2 regions of the Enterococcus sp. AZ194 genome follow, and region 2 is predicted to be linked to the other one. Evidence: a T-box and tRNA genes for the amino acid it is inferred to sense, from the RefSeq annotation. Region 2 holds a T-box; the other holds one or more tRNA genes.
What was found. The T-box of region 2 lies ahead of leuS (leucine--tRNA ligase). A T-box ahead of a tRNA ligase gene usually reads a tRNA of that ligase, here a tRNA-Leu.
Positions count from the first base shown of each region.

Region 1: it has a tRNA-Leu gene. The T-box ahead of leuS (leucine--tRNA ligase) is inferred to sense a tRNA for this amino acid. The anticodon was not compared.

Region 1 is NZ_JBIOQR010000001.1:1,934,448-1,947,306, forward strand. Features, by position in the region: gene IGI37_RS08960 (hypothetical protein) at 1-802, opposite strand, end outside; gene IGI37_RS08965 (DUF1611 domain-containing protein) at 842-2,623, opposite strand; gene IGI37_RS08970 (ATP-binding cassette domain-containing protein) at 2,598-4,379, opposite strand; gene IGI37_RS08975 (ABC transporter ATP-binding protein) at 4,392-6,146, opposite strand; gene IGI37_RS08980 (hypothetical protein) at 6,748-6,990, opposite strand; gene IGI37_RS08985 (radical SAM protein) at 6,980-8,344, opposite strand; gene IGI37_RS08990 (hypothetical protein) at 8,366-8,953, opposite strand; tRNA gene IGI37_RS08995 (tRNA-Leu) at 9,713-9,795, opposite strand; gene IGI37_RS09000 (hypothetical protein) at 9,890-10,072, shown strand; gene IGI37_RS09005 (IS4 family transposase) at 10,728-11,849, shown strand; gene IGI37_RS09010 (hypothetical protein) at 12,079-12,588, opposite strand.
Region 2 is NZ_JBIOQR010000001.1:3,845,868-3,858,726, forward strand. Features, by position in the region: gene IGI37_RS17815 (putative polysaccharide biosynthesis protein) at 1-598, opposite strand, end outside; gene IGI37_RS17820 (hypothetical protein) at 591-788, opposite strand; gene IGI37_RS17825 (UDP-N-acetylmuramoyl-L-alanyl-D-glutamate--L-lysine ligase) at 878-2,425, shown strand; gene leuS (leucine--tRNA ligase) at 2,814-5,327, opposite strand; T-box leader at 5,379-5,588, opposite strand; gene IGI37_RS17835 (LysM peptidoglycan-binding domain-containing protein) at 5,635-7,986, opposite strand; gene IGI37_RS17840 (phosphatase PAP2 family protein) at 8,407-9,057, shown strand; gene IGI37_RS17845 (TIGR01212 family radical SAM protein) at 9,087-10,046, shown strand; gene IGI37_RS17850 (class I SAM-dependent methyltransferase) at 10,046-10,615, shown strand; gene IGI37_RS17855 (hypothetical protein) at 11,111-11,293, shown strand; gene tnpB (IS66 family insertion sequence element accessory protein TnpB) at 11,295-11,648, shown strand; gene tnpC (IS66 family transposase) at 11,766-12,859, shown strand, end outside.

The sequences.
Region 1 (12,859 bases), 1.9 Mb from region 2:
TGGTACCAATAATTTTTTTGTCTAATAAATAATCTACTATATCTAAAAGTAGTTTTTTATGTTCATGTATTTTTGATGGCAATCGCATGTCTATCTTACCTTCCATCTCATTATAAACTTGTCTAATCACAGAATAAGTCTCAGAACCGAAGCAAAGTTTTTTTCTTTTTTTAAAATCGATAGGTGTCCCATCAATAAAATCTTGGAAATTTTTTATTAGCACTTCTAAATCAATTTCTCGTTCGTTTTTTTTAGGTTTGAAAAAATAAAAATCATCTGTCTTAAAAATATCTTTATTCAATGTATCCGTTGCGTAAAGAAAATCTTGGAAACGAATTTCTACTTTTCCTAAATAGCCATCTTCCAAATAATTATATGCTAGAAATACTTCCTTATTTCTGTTAAACCCGAAAATAAGACTATCATGCCAAAAAAAGTATTCTTGAAAGGCACTAAACTTTGGTAGATAGAACTCATTTAAATAACATGATAGATAAAATCCATCTTCAATCATACCTATAACAATATCTATTATATTATTGCCAAACCTGTTCAAACTCCCTCTCTGTATTTTATTTACTTCCAAAGCTTCCAATTTATCTATAGAGGGTAAGACTGTACTTAAATGATAAGACTCGTTATTCCAATCTTTACTAATTTGAACCCCATAATAATTTTCAAATAAAACAGGATTATTCTCTTCATAATTCGATAAAACATTATATAAAAAAGCTTCATAATTAAAACATTGAAAGGTACATGTTTCATTGATAGGAAGCATAACAGATTCTCTATCTTTCATTAAATATTCACCGCCCCAAATTATAAACACATACTCCTGCTAGCTAAAATAATTCACTATTTCAGTCATTATTTTTTCAATCTCATCATCCTCATTAAAAAAAACTGGTAATGAAAATTTTTGCTGATATTTTTCTATTATCTCTTTTTTATCAGCATTTGAAATTCTGATCAATTTACCATAGCTTCCTTGCCAATTATTAGGATATTCAAATGGATAAATTACAAGTCCTATTACTTTGCAATCAACTAAACCTTCTAAATAAGAAATTGTACGTCTAATATAGCTCAAATCGTCAAATACATTAATTGATAAAAGAACAGCATCTGGCTGGGTTCCTAAAAGTAAATCTTGATTTAACAAATTAAACTGATTGGCATTTCCAAAATCATACGGAACGACCCCTGATTGCCCACCTATCAGAATAATATCTATTTTTTTAGTTGACACTTCTTGAATCAGTTCATTTATATACCCAATATTTTCTTCGCCAATCGTTTTTATTGTTGAATTATACCCAATAGGGAATACCTCATTCATTTGATATAAAAGAGAACTTGGTTCAGTTCCGAGTTGTCCAACTTGATACCCCATTTCAATTAATTTTCTTCGTATTCGAAGTTGCAATGTAAATTTCCCTTGTCTGCTACTCGTTCCAAAAAATCCTAAAATTGGTTTTGAAATTTGAAACAATTTTCCCAGGTTTTTCCCTTTACAAATATTTTTGTCTAACACTTCAGGAATATAAACATTACGGTTTGTGCCTATATACTCTTTATATCTATCATCAAAAAAAATTATATTTTTCTTTGTTTGTTCTGCTTTTTCAATAAGCATCTCTACATTTTTACTAAAGTTTTTCACTTTGTCCAAGGCATCTGTGTGCCCTATAATTAAAGTATCAAACTCTTCCCAGTTAATGGTACTGATATCTTGGATTCTTTGATTTAGACAAAAATCGTCATCTAAAATATTAATAATACTCTTATTCATATTTACAGAATATTTAATGTCAAAAACTCCTACTATTGAAAAATTTAATAAATCATGAAACCTTACCAAGCTATGCATTTCTTTATTAAAAGGAAATAATATTGCCTTTTTGATTGGAGGTAATATTGGTGCTCTTTCCTTTTTCAAAAAATGGCAGATTTTTTTTGCACCTTTCTTTAAGCAATCGTCTAAATTTTCTTTTGATATTTTATTTGTATGTCCAAGAATTATTTTTAAAATTTGAGATGTGGCATGTGCACAAGCAAGGCTATTGCCTCCTAAAAAGATTTTTTTAGGTTTTATCCATGATACCCTCTGAATATTACCTTTCGCTAAAATATTTATTGGTGAATTTTCAAGATAAACATAGTCTCCTTTATAGATACACTCTGAGCTTGTTGAAACACCTATAACATCATTGTAAGCTGCAGGAAATGACATAGCCCCATCATTATCAAATGCAGAAACAATAAAAACGCCTTTATTAGTTAGCCGTTTACAAATTTTTTGTAAACTACTTGTAATTGTTTGAGTTATGCCCAAACTTAGATTTATAATATCTGCATTAAAATTACTTTCTATATATTCTAATGCAAAAACTAGATCTTCCTCTTCAACAGTAGTCTCTTCAAAAAGCTTGACCATTATTATTTGTATTTTTTCACAGTCAATCTCTCTTGAGATAATATCATAAATTGCTGTCCCATGACCAAAGGAATCAGAGAAATCTGTTATTATCTTTTTATCATGTATACCAAATCCCTGAACATTTTTCTCTTTGATTATCTCCCGCTTTAACCCACTATCTACAATGACAACCGTCTTCATATTTCTCCTCCAATAACTCTCTTTGTTTTTTAAACAGAGAATGATACAGTCCCTCAGGATTCTCCATTAATGTTTTATGATTCCCGTACTCTGCTACTTTTCCATTATCGATTACGGCAATTTTATGAGTGGAATTTGTAAAAATAAACCGATGAGTAATAAAAATACATGTCCTATCCTCTAACCGTGCCAACAGATTGTTGAGGACCTGACTTTCATTCATGGAATCAAGTGCTGCTGTCGGCTCATCAAAGACGATAATTTCTGACTGTTTATACAGGGCGCGAGCTAACGCTATTTTTTGTCGCTCCCCACCTGAAAAAGAAAGTCCATCCGCATCAAATTCCTTTTCAACATACGTTGTTAAAAATAAAGGATACTGTTCAACCTTTTCTTTTAACCCTGACACCTCTAGCACCTCTTTTAACCGGTCGTCATCCTTAACAAATGAACCCACAATATTCTCTTCAACTGAAAAGGAAAATAAACGGTGCTCTTGAAATAAAATAGAAACCAATGATTGACGTTGCTCTAGTGAATAGGTATCAATCGGTTTTCCATTCAGCAAAACCTGTCCGTGTTCTATTGGGTAAATGCCAGATAAAAGTTGTATAAAGGTACTCTTTCCCGAGCCATTTTTTCCCACAATAGATAACTGCTCGCCTTTTTGAATTAATAGAGAAAAGCCTTTCAAAATATATGCTTTACTCATTGGATAACGAAACCAGACATTTCGAAACTCAAGTGTCACTAGTTTGGGAATTTCTGGATACTCTTTTTCTTTTGAGCCAAGCACATTCTGGCCATAACTCATTAATTGGCGAATGAATAGCTGTTTTTTTTGTAACGAAAAAACTGCAGTAATTCCAGTAACTAGCTGACCATTTAGTCTTTCTACACTAGTTAAATACAGCGAAAAATCCCCTATTGTCATTGTTTTTTTTACAACACCAACCCCTAAAATAATAAAAAGGAGTATTTGCTGCGTGAGCAACAAGAATTCACTTTTGAAAGAGTTTTTTTCTACAGCAGTCAAATGTGCTTGGTTTACTGACATATGACTCTTTTCATTTATCTCAAATTGTCCACTTACAAACTCTCTTGAATGGTTCATTCTTATTTCTTTACCTTGCTCAACAGACTGAAGTAAGGAAAAATAATAGTCAATTCTTCTCCAAAAAGGGAGATATTTGGGCTTCCATTTCTCCCATAAAAGGATATTATTACTTTGTATATAGACTTGTACAAAAGCGACAAGTAGGCTTAAGAAGAATAGAAGAATAGATAATCTTCCCAAAATAATAAAAAAAATGATGAGCTGAAAGAAAGACAACAGAACTTCCGAATGCAATTGAAACAAATCTACAAAACAGTCCTCTTCCTCCGCCAATGCTAAAAAATCGCGAAAATCACTCTCTTCTGCTTGAACATAAGGAGTTTTATGGACGATTGTGGCAACCTTTTCTTTTGCTTGAATAATTAGATCTTTTTTTCCAACAAACAAAGAAGCATCTATCAATCGATTCAGCAGCTTTACGCCAAATATTAAGGTTAACAACATGCCAATATGAAAAATTAGCGTGTCAAAATGCTGAAGATTGGTCAGAGCATCTAATATTTCTTGCACAACAAAAAGTGGTAGGAATACAAGCAAAGCCTGCAAGCAACTCCCTAAAATAGAGTAAAAACTGTATTTCGGGTTTAGGTGATAAATAAATGTTGATAGAAAGTATATTTCCTGAATAAATGTTTTCATTTCTCATTCACCCTAACTATACGATGTTTGTTTACAAAATAGATTCGAATAAACACCCTTTTGGTTGATTAATTCTTGATGAGTTCCCGTTTGAATCAAGTTCCCCTTATCTAAAACAATAATTTGAGTTGCCAAACGACACATTCCTAAACGATGCGTGATAAAAATAGACCACTTACCATTTAAAATTTGGTTTAAAGAGCTGTAGAGGAGCTCTTCTGCAAAGACATCAAAATTCGCGTTCACTTCATCAAATATAAAAATCGGGGCCTCTTTATATTGTGCTCTACTACCAGCTATTTTCTGTAACTCTCCTCCAGAAAATTCGACTCCCTCCTCGAAAAAGCGCTTACTGATTTGCGTATCCAAACCGTAAGGAAGCTGCTCGATTTTCTCCTTCATCCCCCAATCATCCAGCACCTCTTTCATTCTTTCTTCACTTTTAGGTAAACTTAAAGATAAATTATCGGCTACTGAAAAAGAATAGAGTTGAAAATCTTGAAAGACAATAGATAAAAAATCCTGCCACTCATTTGATGAATATAACCAAATATCTTTTCCTTTATAAAATATTTTTCCTGAACTCGGCTTATAAAATCGGCATAACAATTTTATAATAGTCGACTTACCTGAGCCATTTCCACCAACTATTGCCAATGCTTCTCCTTTTTTTAGTGTGAAGCTAATTTCAGACAGCGCCGTTTCAGTACTATCGGGGTAGTTAAAAGAAACCTCCCGAAATTCGATAACTCCTTCATCTTGAGAAATACTTGTTTCATTTTTTTCTTCAGGAATCAATGCCATATATTTTTGGTGTTCTGAAAACTTAGCAACAGCTATCATCCATTTACCAAAGTTAGCGGTCATTGCTTGAAAAATATTGGTCAGATTATTTATCGCTCCAATTATGAGAATAAACTGCCCTATTTCCAAATTGGATGAAAAAAATTGATAAGCAATATAGCCATATTGAAAGAAAGAAAATAGAAAGACGACAGCTTCAATAAAAATTAACGAGGTGCGAGTCTTTCCTATAAACGTTCCACCGTTTTTCAACAATTTTGCACGGATAGTTTCTGATTTTTCTAATAAATATGGAAAGAAATTGCCTAATCTAATTTCTTTTGACCAATCAAGATCAGTTAATAAACGATAAATGTAAGAAACTTTTCTTTCATCGCTCACTGATCTCTCAGCAAAATTTAGGCGCGCCGTTTCTATTTTTTTACTAACAAAATAGTGGAATACCACTGAACAAAGAACCAGTAGAGAGAATAATTTCGAAAACTGAAATAAAATGAGCATATACACAACTAATTGAAAAGAACTTGCTAAAAAGCTACTTAAGACTTCCGTAACTAAATACGTACTATGCGTGTTGATCCTTACTCTCTTTTGTAAATCGCGAGTCTCTTCTTTCTCAAATTCATAATAAGGAATGCACGCATAACTTTGCGCATAGAAAAAGAATTCTTGATCATTATTTTGATTTATTGCCACGGCATGATGAGTTGTGTTTTTAATTCGAACAATTTTAAGTATAGAAACAATCAAAAAAAACTCAAAAATACTCAGCATCCCCTTTGTTAACGAGTCTTGAGTAAAAATGGTTAGAATATTAGCCGTTAAATATAATAAAATAAGCGGTTCTACTATTGATACAACCAGCTTGATTATTTCTGTAGTTAACAAAGAATGAGTAGAATGCTCTAGACAAAATTTTAACAGTTTTTTATGTTGTCTTAGTAGTTTGTTCTTTTGATTCACTTTTTCACCCACCTGAAAACAATCCGCTAGTTCTTTGAAACATAATTGAAATAGCGGATGTTTATTAATTTATTTAGCTTTTATCATCTGTTATAATCTGTACTGTTTTCTTTATTGCGGAAATTAATAACTTCGATTATTACATGCCAAAATATATTGGCATGTAATTGACTCTCAGCACCCATGACATCTAGAATTTGTTCCTAGCTCTGTTGTATATAAGTGTACTTTCTTGCTCTGTTTCTTTTTTGGTTTGTATAACTTCAACATGTTGGTATCCTCCTATAGTTTTATTTTTTGAACTTGCTGACTTCTAGTATATTCACTATTTGCATTACTTTCGACAACAAATATCCATGCCTTACTTTAACCTGATAACCATCACTCGATTCTCTCTTTTTCATGTTTTCGTCCCCATAATAAAGACATGACTGATTAACTACATCTAAAATAAAGACCGTATCAAATTCTATTCTATCTATGCGCTATCTTTATATTTTTGGAAACCTTCACCTCCTTGTAGAATTCAAAAGCTATATGGGGTTAGCAGTCGAAATTTTTTTATGATTAAAAGAGTAGATTAAAATGCTTACTACTTCTTTTAGAACATTTCCTTCTGAAAATTCGAAACAACTATAATTAAATTATTTAGTGAAGCAAATAAATCTAAAGTATAAAAATCTTCAGAAAACTCAATACCAAATTGGTCTTCCAATTCAACTAGAGCTAACATATATTGTAAAGAATCATTAATATACTCTCTGATATCCACGTCACTTGATTCATTTCTAATAGTGATTCCTACATTTCCCAGTGCTTGTATAATCTCGCCTTTATTCGCCATTACCTATTGAAATCCTTTCAAATACGTTATTTTCTACATCTAAAAGTAATAGTGTATCCTTTAATGCCACTTTCTCTAATGGACATTTTACTTTTTGATCTTTTCTCAATACTCTACGAGCAGGACAAGGCTCACCTAAACAATTTGGAGCAAAAAAACAGGTCTCAAATTCATTACATACTTCAGAATGAGTAATCCAACTTGCAGCTTTATTTCCATCAATTTGCATAATTCCATTATCAATCAATTTTCCAATTTTAGCTTCTGGATTTGTCACAAAATCTAATGTACATTTGTAAACAAGACCATTTGGAGCAATAACAAAACTATTTTTTTTTGATGCATAACAAACCCCTCCACAAGGATTCAAAAACTCTCCAAAAGTATATCTAAGTTTATCGGATGAATTAATGATATTATTATATATATTATGAATCATCTTATTTTCTTGGTAGATGTGACCTTCAAAAGATTTGATTTGTTCTCCTCCCCAATCCATTACTGGTCTGGCAAAGAAAGTAAAACGGTTATCCTCGCCAAACCTACTAGCAAAATACTCTTTATAGAATGAAATATATTGAATTAACTCCTTGGAAAAATTAGTTCGAATAGTGATGTTGAAGCCTTTTCTAGTTATATTTTTTTTTATTGACAATAGGTTCTCAATTATCTTATCAAAAGTAGAATCATCTCCTTTTAATAACGGCCGTTGATAATCATGAATTTTTTTCAAGCCATCAATTGTCAGTTGATAGTCTAAAATTTTATATTTTAATAATTTTCTAAAAATTTTTTCGGAAAGTAAGTATCCATTCGTTGTCATACTAGAAGAGTAAGGTTTCCCCTTTTTTCTGCATATATCAATAATTTTATTTGATATATACTCAATTACAGGTAACCCTTCTAGTGGTTCACCACCAAACCATTCCACATGTACTCTAGAATACTTATTGATATTCATTTCCACAAATTTGACAACTGCTTCTTGAACCGATGACAACATTTGGCCGTCTTCAAATGTCTCATAGCAATATTTACATCTAAAGTTACACTCAAGTGTAGGCAGAATTATTAATTCTAATTCTGTTGAACCAATCGTCTCTAAGTATAACCCTCTCAATAAATCGTTTTCATTTACATTCTCTCTAATCAAATATCCTTTTTCGATAAGCTTTTCGATGAAGTCTGATGAGAATGATTTATAGGAAATTTTTTTCTTTAACAAATTGTTTACAACTTCAGCCTCAATCATAGGTATTTTTAAAAAACTATTCTGTCCTACTAACGAATTATATAACAAGAGATCCCCTGCTCCATTTTTTATATGATAATTAAACCTAGATAGTTTAAACATAATTTCACCCTCCTCTTTGACTCAAGACCAAAATTCCTCATCATTTTGTGTATTTATGATCTTTGTTTTTCCATCAGTTTTATCTTTGAAGTTTAGTAAGACAGGATTTAAATAATAGACTATTCTCTGCCTATTTTTTTCATATCCACCAAAACAGTTATTTTGGATAGATGAAAAGCGTATAAAATTTTTAGCTAAATAGTTCAAATAACTTTTCGAGTACCTTCTAGGTAACATTGGACTTTTAATTTTTTTATTTAAAATAAGAAATTCTCTTATCTCTTTCACATTTAATGGAATATTGTGAACATCTGTACAGTAGCAATTCATAGAAGGATCAAAGCAAATCCATTTAGCATATTCATTTGAATATACTAAGGTAACACAATGACAGTCAGAATATCGTAAATCTATAGGAAAACAAGTTATTACTCTGCTTTTAAATCCAAAATATAAATAAATTTCTGATAGAAATATTGCAAATATTTGACAGTTAACATCTAATTCTTTTTCCCCTTTAAAAAAAGTTAAAGTGTTTAATGGTTCTAGAGGAACAATATCTTTTCTTCCTGAACTACGATTATAGAGAAATGAAGATACCCATAACATTAATCTAGTCTGAAATTTAAATTCTGAATCGTACGTATTCTTTGGTAGCACTTTTTTTATACAATCTAATTCATTAGAAAAAAGTTTATAAGAGTAAATTATTCTTTTTTTTTAATATTATACTGAGAAAATGTCTCTAGTATACTATAATCGTCCTCTACGCACACATTTTCATGTGAGTACACTTGGAAATTAAAAAAATCATTTGGTGATTTATTCATATATGTCCGACCTCCAAAAAAACATTATAATTAGTTAAACTTTTTGAAATTTATTATTCACCGTCCTCATATACAAATCATTCCTCTTAATAATAACCTGTTTTAGTTCAATATTTTTTTAATTGATTACTATAGCCTAAAGCTAATAAAAATGGTAGCGTTTTTAATAATGGGTTAACTTCTCGTCTGTAGATATGTTAATTATCATACTTTTATTTATTAGAAAGTTATTAGCATAAAATTTATTTCTAGTTTTATACTTTTGAAATAGCTTTGTTCTTAAATAAAATACTATCATAATAATTTCCATAATATTTCTACATGTAACAAATAGCACGAACAGCGTCACAAATAACCAAAAAATAATAGGAAAGTAATATGAACCAACAGAATAGTAAAAAATCGAGCACAAAAAACAGCCTCTCTATTTGTCCTACAGATAAACTTATACAAAAAAATGAATGAATCGCTCACTACTCAGCGATTCATCCATTCTTTTTGGCACGCGATGATTTAATCCGCGCACTGCCTATTATTATGCAGATGATGGGATTTGAACCCACACGAGCTTTCGCCCACACGCCCCTCAAGCGTGCGTGTCTGCCATTCCACCACATCTGCAAAATCAACACCTCTAAATGATACCGATGGACGGGGTGAATGTCAAGCTACTCTGGCTATTTTTCTGTTATACTACGCTTAGGAGGTGGCTAACTTGGAACCTGAATATCAAGATGGAAAATACACTGGTTTAGGTCTTTTTACAGGCATTCTGATTGGCCTAGCTTTTTTTAACTTACTCTTTGGTATCTGTTTAGGGTTCATAATTGGTATTGCTATGGACTGGGCAGAAAACCTCCTTATCTATTGGCAACATCACAAAAATTCGGATGAATAGCTTTTTGACAATAGTTAGCTAGCCGACTGCCTTCTATTCTTTCAAAAAAACAAACACATAGTTAGCAGTTAAAATGAGATGTTTATACTCTTTTTAGTCGCAATTATATCCTTTTATTTTTTATCCGTATTTGGAAAATCTTTTGTGCGAGATACTTTTTTCCTAGTTGGTTCATGTTATTGAAAAATTGCTAGCAAAAACAATTAAGCAGTAGGTTTATTTTAGGAGGATTCTTCGCTCATCTCTATACTGAGTTGTTACACCCAGAAAAGCCAAAAAACAGAGAAGGAAGTCCCTCTCTGCCTGTTACTACGCTAGCATTACAAATTTTTTTATAGGTTAATGCGTAGTTTAGATTAGTAGACTCCCAGTAAAGTGTCCACATCATTCTTTCACTGATTACCTACAATATTATTGAACCAAAAGAATAGATAAACTACTATGATGATACTTAATAAAAGAGAGATTGTAAGAATCGTATATGCCATTCTCTGATTCTTCCAAACGACTCTCTTTTTTTTCATTATATAGAATCACTAGTGTTGCAAAGACTCCTCAACCTATCTAAAACTTGATATAAAGCTATCCAGACAAAAAAAAATCCTTTATACTACTCTTGGATGACTTATCCAAGACCAATAAAAAGGACCACAACATGGATAAGTATAACTCAAAAACTTCATTTCAGAAATGGTTTTCTTCAATAAATTTGAATAATTTATCGGAAGAAGCCAAAAATTGGATGCAACAATTTAATTCTTACAGTAAAAAACTGGACTTCACGACCACAATTAAAGTTCTGTTACATGCCGTTTATGAAGAGCTTCCAAGCTTTCTCGAAATGGACAGATCCTTTATGGATCGAAGTCTTCGCCAAGAAATAGGCATAGATTCGCTGTGCTACAGTTCACTTTCTCGTAAAATTCCTGAAATCAGTCAAGAAGTTCTAATGGAGATCTTTGCGCAGTTGGCTCAGAAAGTGGCAAAAGAACGACCAAGTTCAAAAACAACTAGCCTTCAACTTGTTGATTCAACCACGATCCCGTTGAATAAGACGCGGTTTCCATGGGCAAATTTTCGGAAAACTAAAGCAGGTATCAAGCTTCATTTGAACCTCTGTTATCTGGACAAAACCAATCAATACCCAGAACATTTTACGATTACTAATGCCGAAGAACATGACCGGAATCATTTCGAATGTTTAGTGGACAAAACAGAAGCGACCTATGTTGTGGATCGCGGCTATTTTGATTACAAACTGCTGGATCGCCTGCACAATGACGGTTATTTCTTTGTGACACGAACAAAATCCAATACGACGATTACAGTCTTAGAACAAATTGAACTCGTGAATCCAAAAACAACAGACGGTCAACTTATCAGTGATCAACACGTCATTTTAGGCGGCGGAAACAATCACGTCACCGAACGATTTCGTCTTGTGACCGTTTTGACGAAAGGTCAACGTCTCTTGCGAATCGTTACCAATCGTTTTGATATTTCGCCAAATGAAGTCGCCGACATGTATCAAGCACGTTGGCAAATTGAGCTGTTTTTCAAACATTTAAAACAGAATCTGGCAATCAAGCAACTTTACTCACGAAGCGAACAAGGTGCAATTAATCAAGTGATTCTCACCCTTATCGCGACGCTGTTAACCTATTTGGTAAAGATCGAATTGAATTCGGTAGCGACACTTTTCCAGTTAAAGCGCTCATTTCATTATCTACGTTTTGAGCCTGCAGAAATCTGGTTAGAGCGCCACAGACCCGGGTGATTTTGACTAAATACGTTGTCGACGCTTTTAGGATTCAGTTAAATACGACCAAAATTTTCTGAAAAAAAGTCATCCCTTGCGTAAGCATTCGACTTTTTTTAAAATTTTAGCGAAAGATAGTTTTCAGATTATTCTGACTATATTTGCGCAACACTAGTGATATAGAATATTATAAATATTATAGGGATTCCAAATAAATAATCCATAATATCCTCCTCACTCAAAATCTTTATTTACTATACGTGCAATGATCTAAATACATATATATTTTACCGGATTTAGGGTGATTTGCAATCAAATTTGCGCCTTCAGTAAATCGCTTAGAGAACGCCAAGGCTCCAAGTCCAGCAATAACTGCTAGTATTGAAGCTATAGGACCAGTTTCGATACCGGCAGCTGCAATTGCCGCCATTATTCCCAAGATACCTTCTGCAGTAGCTGCATTCCTAAAAGTGTTCCTCAGCCTTGTTCCATCAGATTTTGAAGTATACTTCCACAAAATACCAACTGTGATAACACTAGCAGAAGAAAAAGGCTGTAATCTTGGATCTAGTGGTCCAGTTTGTACAATTATTTCATTCTTCGTGTAGATATTACCATCTTTATCTTGATAAATAGTTTCTGCATCTGCTAGGTTAGGAATAGTTACTGCAGAACTCTTCATGATACTTGAATGATTTCCAGACATTTCAAATGCTTGAACAACAACTCCAGAAAATATGAATGGACTGACCGCCATAATCAATGTTGCCAGGTAACAAAACAATTATGAAATCTTTAAACTTTTCATAATGTTTTTCCTCCTGAATCGTTTTTTGTGGACACTTAATTATATCTATTCAATATGGGATTCCACTTATATTTTAATGTGTTTCTAATTAAATAACATGACGATGCTGGCACCAGTCATAGTTACCTTTATCACTTCCTTGTACTTTAAAACGGACAAATTTTGGACCTTCACAATTGGGTGTTTCGTTTTTTAGGTAGCAACTGACATGTTCGCGGCC
Region 2 (12,859 bases):
CAACATAATCGCCGCTCCCAACTTTCATAATGATGAAAGCAGTCAATAGCATATAAAACACGCGAGCCACTTGTTCCACAATTTGTGATAAAGCAAATGGCATCATTTCTTGATTTCCTTGGAAATAGCCACGAATGACACTCATACAAGGAAAAACCAAAACAGCCACACTTAATGCGCGCATTGTTGGAATCAAGTCTTTTCCGCCACCTGATGCTTCGGCGAGCCAAGGAGAGCCAATGTACATAATTCCGGCAAACGCGACACCTAATACGGCCATCATCTGCAACGCTCTGATAAATAGCTGACGACTTGTTTGGTATTCATTTAGCGAATTATAATGAGAGACTTGTTTGGCAATAGCCGCTGGGATCCCAGCAGTCGAAACCATCAGAAATAATGCATAGACATTGTAGCCCATGTTCATCAATCCGTTGGCCGTCTTGGCATGTTCGCCCATCCATGCATACCATGGAATGACGTAAATAGCACCCAATAATCGAGAAATAATATTGCTGGCCGTCATCCATGCCGAACCACGAGCCATTTTTTCTTGATTGGTTAATTTTTTTGATTGCGGTTGTGTTTGATTATCCATCTGAATGATTACCAACTTTCTTCAAAGCATACTCCTCCATTTTAATTGTAATTCGCCAAACTAGCAATCTCTTTTGCAAAATATTATAGTAGGAACAGAATTCTTTTGCTGATTTTTGATTTTTTTCTATTCCTTTGACCACTAAAAAATCAAAAGCGCCTATGGTATAATTGAGAAAGTTTAAAGGCATCTGAATTTTCACTTCAGATCACTTTTTCGTTATTCATTCAATCAGCTCTTTATTTTTATAAAATACAACCCAAAAGTGAGGCATCTCTTATGACGTTTTCCCTAGATAAAATTCGCACATTATTACTTGAACACCAACTATTAAAAGAATTTGTAACTACTGATGGTTGGCATCTTCAATTAACTGAGCTTTCTACCCGCTCTTTCACAAAAATTTCCTACGATTCTCGTCAGGTAGACCGCGATACGCTCTTTTTCTGTAAAGGTCTGAATTTCAAAGAAGAATACTTAGTTTCAGCTATTCAAGCAGGGCTTTCTTGTTATGTTGCAGAACAGCCCTACGAAGTTAACGCGCAATGCGCCATCATTGTCACAGATATTCGCAAAGCTATGGCCGTTCTTAGCATGGCCTTTTATGACTATCCTCAAAATGAACTGACCGTTATTGGGTTTACCGGAACTAAAGGAAAGACGACTGCGGCTTATTTTACAAAAGCCATCTTAGATCAGACGACTCAAAACAAAACAGCTTTACTTTCGACGATGAATACCACATTAGACGGAGTAAATTATTTCAAGTCTCATCTAACTACGCCAGAATCTCTAGATTTATATAAAATGATGCGCCAGGCAGTAGACAATCAGATGAGCCATCTAGTTATGGAAGTCTCTTCTCAAGCTTATAAAACACAGCGCGTATATGGGTTAACATTTGATATCGGCCTATTCCTAAATATTTCACCAGACCATATTAGCCCAATTGAACACCCGACCTTTGACGACTATTTCTATTGCAAACGTCAGCTGTTACTTCATTCTAAAAAAGTCATCATCAATCATGAAACTGACTACTATGCGCTTTTAGCTGAATCGATTAACCAAGCGGGTGTTCCCGTACTGACTTATGGTCGAGAGAAGACGGCTGATTTTCAAGTGGTTACAGATCAAACCGATTCACTTGCGTTTCACTTATCGCATACACAACAAGCTGTAGCTCACACAAACAAACAGGACTTACCGATGATTGATGGCGACTATCGAATCCTTTTAGCAGGTGATTTTAATCAAGAAAACGCCGCAAGTGCCTTGTTAGCTGCCAGCCTTGCCGGAGCTTCTGTATCAGACGGTCAAACAGGATTAGCTCATGCACGTGTGCCTGGCCGAATGGATCAATTAACTCATAAAAATGGTGCCTCTGTATTTGTTGATTATGCCCATAATTATTTGAGTTTAAAAAATTTGCTGCAATTTGCTAAAAAAGAGAATCCGACTGGGAAGCTAATCGTTATTATCGGTAGCCCGGGAGACAAAGCTATCTCTCGTCGAAAAGATTTCGGCGTTGTTCTTTCCGAACTTTGTGACATCGCTATTTTGACTACAGATGACCCAGCTCATGAATCCCCTCAAAAAATTGCTGAGGAAATTGCTGCAGCGATTACCAATAAGCAGGTCGATGTTCGTTTTGAAATGGACCGATCTCACGCAATCGAATCCGCCTTATCGCTTTGTACGGCACAAGACACAGTCGTCATCGCCGGCAAGGGTGTCGATTTGTATCAAAAAGTCTTAGGAAAAGATGAACCTTACGAGGGTGACTACTTTATTGCTAAACGACTAATTGAAGAATCTGACATTTGAAATGGCGGAGTGTTGGAAAGTTACTCGAATGAACTAGACCGCAAAAGGAGCATGAGACATAACTCAAAAAGTTATGCCCATGCTCCTATTTCCCGAATAAACGGTGGGTACAGAAGCAACTCCTTCGGAAATAAGCTGAAATTCACAAAAATTTGAAGAGCACCACGTAGGAATCAATCAACATCGAAAGAAAGGCTTTCGTGTTTCTTGTCATTTCCGTGAATTCCCTCTTATTGCTGTAAAACACAACGAAGCATGAGTTGATGTTGCACAGTACCTACCCGGTTCTCGGAGTTAAACACTTCTGTCCCAACCTCCTTTTACTTTTATATCACAAATAAAAATAGCCATTCTCCAAAACACAGAGAATGGCTACTGCTTTTAAAAGCTAATTTGCTACGATATTCACCAATTTGTTTGGCACAACAATCACTTTTCGGATTGTTTTTCCTTCGATATTGGCTTGGATAGTTTCATCTGCCATCGCTAGTTTTTCTAATTCCTCTTTTGACAAGTCACGTGCAACATTGACTTTCGCACGAACTTTTCCGTTAATTTGGAAAACAACTTCAATTTCATCTTCTACTAATTCTGCTTCATCATAGGTTGGCCACGGAACATAAGAAATGCCTTCTTTATTACCCAAAATAGCCCATAATTCTTCTCCAATGTGTGGAGCAACTGGTGCTAATAATTGAACAAAACCTTCCATGTATTCATATGGTAGAACCTCAGCCTTATACGCTTCATTTACAAAGACCATCAGCTGTGAAATCCCGGTGTTAAAATGTAAATTATTGAAATCCTCTGTCACTTTTTTGACTGTTTGATGATAAACCTTGGTCAGCTTTCCATCATTTACAGTCGTAATTCTATCGCGCATCTTGTTATTTTCATCAACTAATAGACGCCATACGCGATCTAGGAATTTGCGACTTCCTTCAAGACCATTCTCGCTCCAAGCAATCGAAGCATCTAATGGGCCCATGAACATTTCATACATCCGCAACGTATCTGCACCATATTTTTCGATTACATCATCAGGGTTCACAACATTTTTTAATGACTTGCTCATCTTCGCAGGTGCTTCTTCCAGTTCTTCACCTGTCTCAATACTCACCCAAACACCTTCACGCTTTTCGACCATATTGGTTGGCACTAACGCACCACGGCTATCACGGAAGCTTTGACCTAGAATCATACCTTGGTTATATAGTTTTTGGAACGGTTCTTTCGTTGGAACCACACCGATATCGTATAAGAATTTGTGCCAGAAGCGAGCATATAATAAATGCAATACCGCATGCTCTGCTCCGCCAATATAGATATCTACTGGCATCCAGCGTTCAAGCTTTTCAAAGTTCGCTAATTCATTTTTGTTATGTGGGTCGATAAAACGCAGATAATACCATGAGCTACCTGCCCATTGCGGCATAGTATTCGTTTCACGGCGACCTTTCATACCTGTTTTTGGATCAATCACATTTACCCAATCAGTAATATTCGCTAGTGGAGACTCACCTGTTCCACTTGGTTGAATATTTTCTGTTTTTGGCAATACTAGCGGTAATTCTGATTCTGGTACAGTTGTTGTCGTGCCATCTTCCCAATGAATCACAGGAATTGGTTCTCCCCAATAGCGTTGACGAGAGAATAACCAATCACGCAAACGATAACTCACTTCTTTTTTTCCAACCTGTTGTTCTTCTAACCAGTGATTCATCTTTTCGATTGCTTCTTCTTTACCCATACCATCAAGAAACTCTGAATTAATATGTGGGCCATCACCCACATAAGCTTCTTTGGTTACGTCGCCCCCAGCAACCACTGGAAGAATCTCAATATCAAAGGTTTTCGCAAATTCATAGTCTCGTTCATCATGCGCCGGAACGGCCATAATTGCCCCGGTTCCATAAGAAGCAAGAACATAATCGGCAATCCAAATCGGTACTTCTTTGCCATTTACCGGATTAATCGCATACGCGCCTGTAAAAACCCCTGTCTTTTCTTTCGCTAAATCGGTTCGCTTCAAATCAGATTTTTTTGAAGCTTCTTCAATGTAGGCTTCCACTGCTTCTTTTTGCTTAGACGTCGTAATCCTTTTGACTAGTTCAAGCTCAGGTGCAAGTACTGCGTAAGTTGCACCAAATAAGGTATCCGGACGGGTTGTGAATACTGTAAAGGAGTCCTCTGTCCCAGCAATCTTAAAATCGACGTTAGCACCAACTGAACGACCAATCCAGTTTCGTTGCATCTCTTTGATACTTTCTGGCCAGTCCACGGTCTCTAAGTCATCTAACAAACGGTCAGCGTACGCCGTAATTTTTAACATCCATTGACGCATTGGCTTGCGAATGACATCGTACCCCCCACGCTCACTTTTTCCATCAATAACTTCTTCATTAGAGATCACTGTTCCTAATTCAGGAACCCAGTTTACAGCGACTTCCGCTTCATAAGCCAAGCCTTTTTCATAAAGCTTTGTAAAAATCCATTGTGTCCATTTATAGTACTCAGGATCTGTCGTGTTCAGTTCACGATTCCAATCATAACTAAAACCTAACGCGTTAATTTGACGGCGGAAGGTTTCAATATTCTTTTTCGTAAATTCTGCCGGATCATTCCCTGTATCTAACGCATATTGTTCTGCAGGTAAACCAAACGCATCCCAGCCCATTGGATGTAAGACATTGTATCCTTGGCTTCGTTTGATTCGTGACAAAATATCTGTCGCAGTGTAGCCTTCTGGATGTCCTACATGTAACCCTTGTCCTGATGGGTATGGGAACATATCTAATGCATAAAATTTAGGTTTTGCTGGGTCATCATGTGTATTAAACGTATTCGTTTTGGCCCAATATTTTTGCCATTTTTTTTCTATTTCTTTGTGGTTATAACTCATGGTTCTCCTCCTTTATACTAAAAAAAGTCCTATAAAAAGAGTTTTCTCTTTTTATAGGACGTAATCTACGTGGTACCACCTACATTTACCTTTTGTACAAAAGGCCTCAAACGTCTTAACGATCGTCACCGTACCCACTTACTTATTGTTTCAGTAGGTATACGAGAAAGGCGAGTTCAAAAGCATCCATACACATTTCCACCAACCATGTGCTCTCTATCATTTCAAACTTTTTACTAATTCCTTTTTATCCGTTTATCTATTTCAATAGTTTCATACTACCAAATTTAGACAGTGAATTCAATTCTTATTTTAATTTAAGTTTTTGTCCGACATAAATCATATCTGAACTTAATTTATTTAAGGATTTTATTTTATCTACTGACAAACCATGTTTTTTTGCAATTGTCCACAAGGTATCGCCACTTTTCACTTGGTACGTATCCGCATTGGTCGTGGTATTATTTGACGCTGCGTTAGATTCCGCTGTATTCGTGTTCGTTGAGGTTCCACCCGTTTTTGAAATAATCACTTTTTGACCTGGATAGATAAAGTCGTTTTTAATGTTATTCCAGCTTCTAAAGTCGCTCATGCTAATACCGTGAGTTTTAGAAATTCCCCAGACAGAGTCACCGGATTTAACCGTATAGTACTTACTTTCTGATGAGCTGTTTCCTGTATTCGTATTTGCATTAGAAGAATTGTTTGAATTATTTGAACTTCCAGTTGAACCAGCATCATTAGATGTACTTGAACCACCTTTAACCACTAGCTTCTGTCCTGGATAAATGAAGTCATTCTTAATGTTATTCCAACTTCTTAATTGGCTCATAGTAATGCCATATTTATTCGAAATGGCCCAGACAGAGTCACCAGATTTGACGGTATAGGTTTGGCTTGTCCCAGCTGACGAATTATTCGATGAACTGTTTGATGAACCATTATTAGAAGAACTATTATTCGTATTGTTTGATGAGCTATTCGAATTAGCTGAGCCTTTTTTAACCGTTAATTTTTGACCTGGGTAGATAAAGTCATTTTTTATATTGTTCCAGCTTCTTAACTGATCCATAGTAATCCCGTATTTGTTCGAGATGGCCCAGACAGAATCACCGGATTTGACGGTATAAGTTTGGCTTGTCCCAGACGAATTATTCGACGAATTGTTTGTTGAGCCAGATGAACCACTGTTCGTATTGTTTGAATTAGAACCTGAAGCACCTTTTTTAACAATCAACTTTTGACCTGGGTAGATAAAGTCATTTTTTATATTGTTCCAGCTTCTTAATTGGCTCATACTAATGCCATATTTGTTTGAAATGGCCCAAATTGAGTCACCAGATTTAACTGTGTAGGTCTGACTCGTGTTCGATGATGAATCGTTTGAAGAACTATTGTTATCATTTGAAGAACCTGTGTTAGTATTTCCAGATGAGCTATTATTCGAACCAGTAGAAGTCCCTTTTTTAACCACTAATTTTTGACCTGGATAAATAAGATCATTCTTAATGTTATTCCAGCTTCTTAATTGGCTCATGCTAATGCCATACTTATTAGAGATTGCCCAGACAGAGTCGCCTGATTTAACTGTATAATATTGACTGGCACTAGATGAACTATTCCCCGTATTACTGTTACCAGTATTACTATTAGAATTGTTGCCAGATGAGTTATTCGAGTTGCCCGTTGAATTATTACCGGTTCCCGTTGAAGCTCCCCCATTACTGACTACTAATTTCTGGCCTGGGTAAATAAAATCATTTTTTATATTATTCCAGCTTCTCAATTGATTCATCGTAATTCCGTATTTTTGTGAAATAGCCCAAATAGAATCACCTGATTTAACCGTATAATACTGTTTGCCAGCCGTTGATCCCGTATCACCACTGTTTGAACCACCTGTATTGGTGTTTCCCGTATTTCCAGTATTTCCAGCATTTCCGTTATTCCCGGTATTTCCAGAGTTCCCTGTATTGGCACCCCCACCTGCATTCCCGGATGCTGGCGTATCGTATTTAGTTAAACCATATGTCGAAATAATTCGATTTAACTTACTCGCATAAGAAGGATCAGTTGCGTAACGACCAGTTAACCAAGCTGTCGCATCAAGATAAGAAGAGGTATTACTTTTCCATGTACCTGAATAGTAATAAACACCCGCTTGAAGAGAAACATTTCTTAAGACATAGGCATTATCGGCAAACGATTCTGCATACGAAGGATATTTCCGAAACGGCTCTTTTTTACTAACCCATCGTCCATTCAAATATTCCATCGTATCCATATAAACAGTTTGGCCATGATAGCTTCCCTTAATACCAAATAAATTGTAGTTAGGTGCCGCAGATAACCCACTCGCACCCCAACCACTTTCAACAATCGCTTGGGCAATCATAACGGAGGCGTATAGATCATTGGCACTAGCTACAGGTTGTGCATACGTAGCAATTTGAGAAATAAAAGCAGAAGTATTTGTTCGTAAGGCGACTTGGTTGGATTCAGTTGCGTGCGCTTCTAGTGGGGCAAACAATGGCGCACCGATAGAACAGCTCATCATAGCCGTTCCCATAACTGTCGCGCCCTTTTTCATCTGTTTAAAAGCAAGACGCTGTGCTTCAGCCTTGCGTCTATCTTTTCTAGGGATATAGGATTCTTTCATTTTTTTCCTCCGAGTTTTCTTCCGTTCTAATTTTAAGAGATAATTCAATTATAACTTTTCTTTTCTTTTATTAAAAGATTTTTAAGAAATAAAAGTAATTTGTAATCTCTCTGTAAACTAAAGAATAACGCTCGTTTTGTATAAATCAGAAACCTTGTTACACCGGTTGACAACAAAAGTTATTTTATTTGCTTTTCTGATTTCTATTTTTCGTTTATTACAGTGAGGTTACTGTTATTTATTAAAAGAGAATTTTTATAAAATAAGAAAAATTTTAATCTTGCATTATTGCCGCTTTTTCAAAATCAAAATAAATGATTCAACTAATTTTTCACCACTTACTAGAAATTCTCTCCTCTCTTCTTTTTCCAAATGAAAAGTGATGATATAATAGCTTCATTGTATAAATTGGAGGTTTCAATGAAAAATAAACTTTATTATCAATATGCTGGTAGTAGCTTGTTACTTATCTTTGTCTTTTTAGGTTATGTTGTGCGTTTCTATCCTTCTTGGTTAAAAGGCTTTGATCAAGCACTGACTTCTCTCGTTCGCGCACCTTACCCGAACTGGAATTCTTTTTATTTATGGATCACTAAGTTTGGCAATCCCAGCACAATGATTATCTTAACTATTGCCTTTTTATTCGTTTTGTTAGTCGGAAAACGCTATGCTGAAGCACTTTGGTTAACTCTCAACATCGGCTTGATTGGTGGCGTTGTAAATCCTTTGATTAAATTAGTTTTTGTGCGCCCACGTCCAACATTGACACACTTGGTTCATGAAACAAGCTACAGTTTTCCTAGCGGGCACTCAAACGGGAGTATGTTACTTTTTGGTACGTTAATCTTTCTAGTCCCAATAGTTGTTCAAAATAAACAAGTAAGAATCATTCTACAAATCTTACTTGGCCTACTCATCGTAACAATTGGTATCAGTCGAATTTATGCAGGTGTTCATTTTCCAAGTGACGTCTTAGGTGGCTTTTGTTTGGGACTTTCCTGGTTACTACTGACCTATCCTATTTATGAAGAAAAACGGTTTGTTTGGCGTTTCAAAAGTAAACAGCAGTAAGTTGATTCAAGAAAGAAGGATATAAACTGATGAACTTTCCTTATTCAGAAGATGGCACCAAACGTTACCACTCATGGAACTATGCTTTGCGCGAAGAATTTGGTGGCAAAATATTCAAGGTTCCTGTAGATGGTGGGTTTGATTGTCCAAACAGAGATGGTACGGTCGCACATGGTGGCTGTACCTTTTGCAGTGTTTCTGGTTCTGGTGATATGATCGTCGCCCCTGAAGAACCTTTACCGATTCAGTTTCAAAAAGAGATAGATGAAATGCATAAAAAATGGCCGAATGTGCAACAATATATTGTGTATTTCCAAAACTTTACCAATACACACGCACCTGTTGAAGTCATACGGGAACGTTTTGAACAAGTAGTTAATTTACCCGGTGTCGTAGGTATTTCTATAGGGACACGTCCCGACTGTTTACCCGATGAAGTCGTCGATTACCTAGCTGAGCTGAACCAACGTTACTATTTGTGGGTGGAGTTAGGCCTACAGTCAACCTACGAACAAACCAGTGACTTGATTAACCGAGCCCATGATTATCAAACCTATTTAGACGGTGTCAGCAAACTAAGAAAACATAATATCCGTATCTGTACCCACTTAATCAATGGCTTACCTGGAGAAACTATCGAAATGATGCGTGAAAATGTCAAACGAACAATTCTAGATTCTGATATTCAAGGAATCAAACTTCACCTACTTCATTTAATGACCAATACGCGGATGCTAAGAGATTATCAGGAAGGACGACTTCAATTAATGTCTCGAGAAGACTATGTATCTGTCATTTGCGACCAGCTAGAAATGATTCCTAAAGAAATCATTATTCACCGCTTAACTGGAGATGCACCTTGGGACTCGTTGGTTGGGCCGATGTGGAGCTTGAAAAAATGGGAAGTTTTAAATGCCATTGATGCAGAATTAATTCGAAGAGACTCCTACCAAGGAAAATTTGATGTACGACAAAAGGAGCGGGTCTAATGTTGCAAACTGCCTTACATTACAGCCATACCTTACTAAAAGAAATCCTTCAACCAGGAGACATTGCCGTTGATGCAACCATGGGTAACGGCTTTGACACCTTATTTATGGCAGAGCTAGTAGGAAAAACTGGACACGTCTATAGCTTTGACGTTCAAGAACAAGCCCTGAACACAACGCAAGAAAAATTGCTGGAAGCAGACTTATCTACTCGTGCCCACCTTTACCTACAAGGGCACGAAACAATAGGTATGATTTTACCTAGGGAAACACCCATAAAGGCTGCTGTTTTCAATCTAGGTTACCTACCTAAAAGTGATAAATCGATCATTACTTTGCCCACCACGACCAAGATAGCTATGGACGAAATTCTCCTTCGTTTGGCCCCAAGAGGACGCTTGATTTTGGTCGCCTACTATGGTCACGTTGGCGGCGTGGAAGAACTAACTATGGTCAGAGACTACTGTGAAAGATTACCACAAGAACAATTCAGTGTCTTAAACTACCAATTTATCAATCAAAAAAATCAACCACCCATCCTTTTTTGTATCGAGAGAAAAAAGAACTAAACATAAAATCCAACACCTGAAAAAAAGGCGTTGGATTTTTTGAAGTTTGTTTAACTAATGCTCGTTTAATTTTTCTATCTATAATAGATATTTTAAAACCAAGGCCGAAATAAAAATGACTAAGGTAATAATCAAATAAACTCGACTTCCTGCTCGAATTTTATCTGACTCCAAATCTGTCCCTTTAATTGTTCCTGCTTCAATTGATACTCCTTCCTCTTCTCTTTTAGCATTTGACTAATTTCCATTTATCTTCACCTACAATCTACTATTTTCACTACCTACTTCTCAATCCAATATATGGCACTCTATCGAAAAAGTCGATAGCAAATCATTGCTCCTATTGATTAAACAGGCTTTCTTCCGCTCCGCCTCATCAGATACAAAACAAAGTCTTCCCCTTTGTTTTACCGTAAGTGCCTAATAACTAGGTATCTATAATCAAGCGACACCTCCGGGTATACTTGGCTTATCAAGTAAATTGGAGGTGTTTGTTTGACCAAGACAAACGAAATTGTACCCATTCAGATTCATACACAGCCAGACCAGAAACAAAATCAGAAAGTAGTGAGTGCGAAGCTAGCTGCACGAATAAAAAGAAAAGATGGCTCTGAGATACATCTATATAATGGTATCAGTAGTTATATTCTTGCCGCAGTGCTTAGGGAGTTGAGATGACGTGCTTCTTGATTTCACTAAAGTAAAGAACTTGTATATCGTCACTGGGAAAACAGACCTTCGTCGTGGAATTGACGGATTGGCGAGTCTCATCCAACAAGAGTACGAGCTAGATGTTTATTCAGATGCCCTCTTCCTTTTTTGCGGTAATCGATGTGATCGTTTCAAAATTTTGTATTGGGATGGTGACGGCTTCCTCTTATGTTATAAAAGGATTCAAGATGGCCGACTCAAGTGGCCTAGAAAAAAAGAAGAGGTTCGACAACTAACTAGTCAACAAATTCGTTGGTTATTTGAAGGGTTGGACATCGATCAACCCAGGGCGATAAAGCCAGGGAAAAGAGGCCAATTCTAATAGATAAAAACCGTAATAAACATTGATTTAATGCGGTTTTTATCTGTTTTTTTGTTCTGAAAAATGGTATAATAAAGGGAAGAAAAATAGATAGAATGGTGGTGGATTTTTTTGGATATATCGACAGATGTAAGTTCAACAAATAACGTTGAGATTGATGTAAATGTCTTACTTGAACTTTTAAAAAATCAGACTGAAACGATTGATTCTCTAAAGAAAACCAACCAAGCATTAACCACCGAAATTCAACTACTGAATGAAAAACTCAACTACTTTATGAATCGCCAATTCGGGCGCTCAAAGGAAACTATTTCCTCAGATGTTAGTGGTCAATTAAATTTATTCACAGAGGAACTCGAAGAGGCCTCTATATTTACCGTACCCAAAGAAGAAAAACCGGCCCCTGAAAAAAAGTCTAAAAGGAAGAGTGGCCAAAAAGCTGAGAAAATCGCGCACCTTCCTTTAACTGAAATACACCATGAACTTCCACAAGAAGAACGTTCTTGTGAACATTGTGGTACTCAAATGATTGATATCGGTACAACAAAATTACGTGAAGAGGTCCGATTCCATCAAGCAATGTTGGATCGATTGGCTCACATTCAACACACTTATTGTTGTAAGGCATGTGAAAAGGCAGATGTTTCTTCCTATAAGAAGGCACCTGTTCCTAAACCAGTCGTCCCAAATAGTTTAGGCTCAAACAGTATTATTGCGGAAACAATCCGTCTAAAATTCGGTCAAAAAAGTCCAGCGAATCGCCAAGAAATTTATTGGCGAGAAACACTCGGACTCGATATCTCACGCGATAATATGACAAACTGGCATATCAAAGCTTGTCATCATGCGTTAGATCCGGTTGCCGAACGATTCAAACATTATTTGAATCAAGAAGAGATTCTTCATGCAGACGAGACGAGCTATCAAGTGATTCAGAGTAAAAAAGCAAAAACCTATTACTGGCTCTTCTCAACCGGGAAACATAGTGCACAGCCTATTGCCTATTACCATCATGCAGAGTCTAAATCTGGGACAGTACCGAAAGAGTTTTTGTCTGACTTTAAGGGGTATCTTCATTGTGATGGCTATGCAGGGTATAATTATGTAACGGATGTGAAGCTCGTCTATTGCCTTGCGCACGCACGTCGAAAGTTTTTTGAAGCCATCCCCAAAAATAGTAAGGCGAAACAAACACCAGCAGTTGTCGCCGT